Regions from separate parts of the Lactococcus garvieae subsp. garvieae genome, predicted to be linked through region 1. Evidence: predicted binding sites of a transcription regulator. Region 1 holds the regulator's gene; the other holds the start of a gene.
What was found. The regulator HrcA, encoded in region 1, represses chaperone genes, less so after heat shock. The targets are predictions, from matches to a motif close to TTAGCACTCNNNNNNNNNGAGTGCTAA.
Positions count from the first base shown of each region.

Region 2: groES (co-chaperone GroES) is a predicted target of HrcA. The motif match lies at 1,157-1,183, and genes of this name have one in related genera.

Region 1 covers NZ_CP118950.1:470,907-473,113, forward strand. The annotation lists gene PYW30_RS02355 (M15 family metallopeptidase) at 1-34, shown strand, start outside; gene PYW30_RS02360 (hypothetical protein) at 67-471, shown strand; gene hrcA (heat-inducible transcriptional repressor HrcA) at 611-1,648, shown strand; gene grpE (nucleotide exchange factor GrpE) at 1,652-2,207, shown strand, end outside.
Region 2 covers NZ_CP118950.1:263,549-265,755, forward strand. The annotation lists gene ytpR (YtpR family tRNA-binding protein) at 1-44, shown strand, start outside; gene ssb (single-stranded DNA-binding protein) at 114-503, shown strand; gene PYW30_RS01305 (ClbS/DfsB family four-helix bundle protein) at 561-1,091, shown strand; gene groES (co-chaperone GroES) at 1,208-1,489, shown strand; gene groL (chaperonin GroEL) at 1,518-2,207, shown strand, end outside.

The DNA.
Region 1 (2,207 bases):
ACTTGAAGAATATTTGAAGCTATTGCCCCAATAAAAATAAAGGGACTTAAAAGGAGTCACACAACAATGTTGAATAAAGCCTACTTGATTTTATATGCTAATATCGCCTTATTTCTCTATACTTTAATGATTATGGCACAGCGACTTTTAGCATCACCCAATACTTTTACGACTGTTTTTCAAAATACAAGCCGTACAATAACGGGTTTTATCAATAAAACATTGGCTCCAGTAGCCCAATGGCAAAATGTAATAGAAATACTCTTGGTTTTTCTCCTCATCTTACTCATACTGCGCTTTTTCAATGTAGGACTATGGATTTTAGAGATAGCGGCTGTACTCATTCTTGTGGATTGGGGCTATCAATATCTCATGCATCAGCAAAATCTAGCCCTATTATTTCCACTCGCTGTCATGCTTGTGAGTCTCTTTAGCATCCGTTTCATTGCTAAAGAGGTAGGATTTATCTAAAAGAATCAAAAATTAGCACTCTATAAAAAAGAGTGCTAATTTTTGGTTTTTTTGCTTGACAAGAGAGGAGATAAGGGTTATAATAATATTGTTAGCACTTGAGGGTGGTGAGTGCTAAAAGTAAAGAAAGGAGACAAAGATGATTACAGAACGGCAACAACAGATTTTGGATTTGATTGTCTCACTTTACGCGAAAGAGCACACACCCGTTGGTTCTAAAGCTTTATTGGAACAGATTAAAGCATCAAGTGCGACAATCAGAAATGATATGAAAGCCTTGGAAAATCTTGGACTCATTCAAAAAGAACATACGTCCAGTGGACGTGTTCCTAGTATTTCAGGTTACAAATATTTTGTAGAAAATGTATTGCGCTTGGAAGAATTTACACAAAATGATCTTTTTCAGATTATGAAGTCCTTTGACGGAGAGTTTTATCGCTTATCAGACTTATTTGAAAGAGCAAGTGAAGTTCTCTCAAGGTTGACCGGCTTAACTTCCTTCGTACTTAATGTTCCTCAGAAAGAACAAGTCTTGCAGTCCTTTGAACTTGTCACTTTAGATAATCACTCAATATTGACAGTGATGACCTTAGCGACAGGCGAGCTTAGGACAAATCAGTTTGTCCTACCAAAAAGTATGAGTGAACATGACCTGCAAGTCTTTACACGTTTGATTAAAGAACGTTTAGTGGGTAAGAAAGTTCTCGATGTGCATTATGCGCTGAGAACGGATATTCCACAGATCGTACAGCGTTACTTTAAAACAACTGGTGATGTCTTGGAACTCTTTGAATCCGTCTTTGCAGACTTATTCACAGAGCATTTGACAAGCAGTGGACGTGAATATGTCTTTGACTTTGCAACAGACAATCTTTCTGAGCTTTATAAAATTTTAAGCGATGATGCGCGTATGGCTCAAGAAATACGAGAATTAACAAGTACAGATGAGATGCGTTCGGTTGTTATTGACAATATGTCTTATTTTGCTAACCTCACGTTGATCAGTCAAAAGTTTGTTATCCCGTATCGTGGTTTAGGAACGCTGACAGTCATTGGTCCTGTAGAACAAGATTATCAAAAAACCTTGAGTACACTGGACTTACTTGCAAAAGTCTTAAGTATGAAACTCATGGACTATTATCGTTACCTTGATGGTAACCATTATGAGATAAGTTAATATATGAAATTATTTAAAAGAAAAGGAAACAATATGGCTGAAGAAAATAAAGAAGAATTAAAGAAAAACGATCAGGAAGAAGAAGTTGTCGAAGAGCTTACTGAAGAAGCACTTGAAGACATCGTCGAAGAAGAAGTTTCTGAGCTTGATGCAGCTGTAGCAAAGGCTGAAGAATGGGAAAACAAATTTCTCCGCATCAGTGCAGAAATCCAAAATATTCAACGCCGTGCCAACGAAGAACGTGCAAGCATTTTGAAATATCGTTCACAAGATTTGGCGAAAAAGATTTTGCCAAGCTTGGATAACTTGGAGCGTGCACTTGCTGTTGAAGGATTAACAGAAGACGTCAAAAAAGGTTTGGAAATGACACGTGAAAGCTTGATCAACGCACTTAAAGAAGAAGGCGTTACAGAAGTTCAAGCAGACGGTGCCTTTGATCCAAACTTCCATATGGCTGTACAAACAGTCCCAGCTGATGATGAGCATCCCGCAGATCATGTCGTTCAAGTCTTCCAAAAAGGCTATCAAATCCATGATCGCATTCTTCGTCCAGCAATGG
Region 2 (2,207 bases), 210 kb from region 1:
AAGCTGGATTAGCTTTTGATGCTACAAGCATGTGGCAAGCCTAAATACAAAATAATAAAGATCTTAGTGAAAGCTGAGGTCTTTTTTCGTACAAAGAGCAAGGAGGTGTCAAAATGAATAAAACGTTATTGGTGGGTCGACTCGTTGCGGATCCAGAACTTACTAAAACATCCAATGGGAAAAGTCTATTGAGGATAAATCTCGCTGTCAAGCGACGTTATAAAAATGCTTCAGGTGAAAAAGACACAGACTTTTTTACTTTGGTCTTTTGGGAAAAACAGGCGGAACACTGTATGTCTTATGCTAAAAAAGGAGCCTTGCTTGCTGTGGAAGGTGAGATACGAAGCAGGAGTTATGTGGACAAGAATGAACAAAAACGCTATGTGACAGAAGTACTCGTAAAAGCATTTGATCTTTTGGAAAGTCGCGCAACTGTTGCCATGCGACAAGATTCTATAGAAAGTAGTGCGCTTAATTTAAAAGAAGACGAATTACCATTTTAAATTGAAAAAAGCGTTTTCTTTTGGTAGGATGAAAACAGGAAAGTGAGGTGAAGCAAAATGGTAAAGGCAAAAACGAAAGAAGAGCTGATTTCCTTTTCAGAAGAAAACTGGCATAAGATGTGTCATTTAGTCGATGCATTGCCTCTAGAAGCACAAACGGCAACTTTTGTCTTTGGTCAAGAGAAGGGAAAAGAGGCCCATTGGGGGCGAGATAAGAATATCCGCGATGTATTTGCCCATCTTTATGAGTGGCAAGTACTGTTGCAAAATTTTGTAAAAAGTAATGTTTCAGGGAAGGCGCAAAGCTTTTTACCCACACCTTATACTTGGAAAAACTACGCGACAATGAATCAAGAAATCTGGAAAAAGCATCAAGCGACTTCTTATGAAGAAATAAAGGAAAAACTTGCGGCAAGCCACCTCAGCACTATCCAATTATTGCAAGGTTTTTCAGATGAAGAGCTTTATACAAAGCAATTTTATCCTTGGACGGGGACAACATCCTTAGCACAGTATTTTCAGTCCTCTTTGGCTTCACATTACGATTGGGCCTTGAAGAAACTTAGGCTTCATAAGAAAACGATTTAAAAATCAAAAAAAGAAGTTTTTTTCTTGACTAATTTTGACCTTCGCGGTAAAATAAGATATATAAATTAGCACTCCAACTTAAAGAGTGCTAAAATAACATAAAATGGAGGAATAACATGTTGAAACCCTTAGCGGATCGCGTTGTATTGCGTATAAAAGAGGAAGAAGAAAAATCTTTAGGTGGGATCGTCTTGGCCTCAGCAGCACAAGAGAAACCACAAGTTGCAGAAGTTGTGGCAGTAGGCCCAGGTAAAACAACTCCTCACGGTACAGTTATTGCACCAACAGTACAAGTTGGTGATGCAGTTCTCTTTGAAAAGTTTGCTGGTACAAATGTGAAATTTGAAGGCGAAGATTTCTTGATTATCAAAGAATCTGATATTCTTGCGATTGTTTAAGGAAAATAAAGACAGGAGATAATAAAAAATGGCAAAAGATATTAAATTTTCATCAGATGCTCGTTCAGCAATGGTTCGTGGTATTGATATTTTAGCAGATACAGTAAAAACAACACTTGGTCCTAAAGGTCGCAATGTTGTTCTAGAAAAATCTTATGGTAGCCCACTTATCACTAATGATGGTGTAACTATTGCAAAAGAAATTGAATTAGAAGATCACTTTGAAAATATGGGCGCAAAATTAGTCAGTGAAGTGGCCTCAAAAACAAATGATGTTGCGGGTGATGGTACTACAACAGCGACTGTTTTGACACAAGCGATCGTTCGTGAAGGTTTGAAGAACGTAACTGCCGGAGCTAATCCAGTAGGTATTCGTCGTGGTATTGAGTTGGCAACTGAAACGGCAGTGAAAGCACTCAAGGAATTATCTATTCCAGTATCTGGTAAAGAAGCAATTGCACAAGTTGCCTCTGTATCTTCTCGTTCAGAAAAGGTCGGAGAGTATATCTCAAATGCCATGGAAAAAGTTGGTAACGATGGTGTTATTACTATTGAAGAGTCAAAAGGTATGCAAACTGAACTTGAAGTTGTAGAAGGTATGCAGTTTGACCGTGGTTACTTGTCACAATACATGGTAACAGACAATGAAAAAATGGTTGCCAACCTTGATAACCCATACATCTTGATCACAGATAAGAAGATTTCAAACATTCAAGAA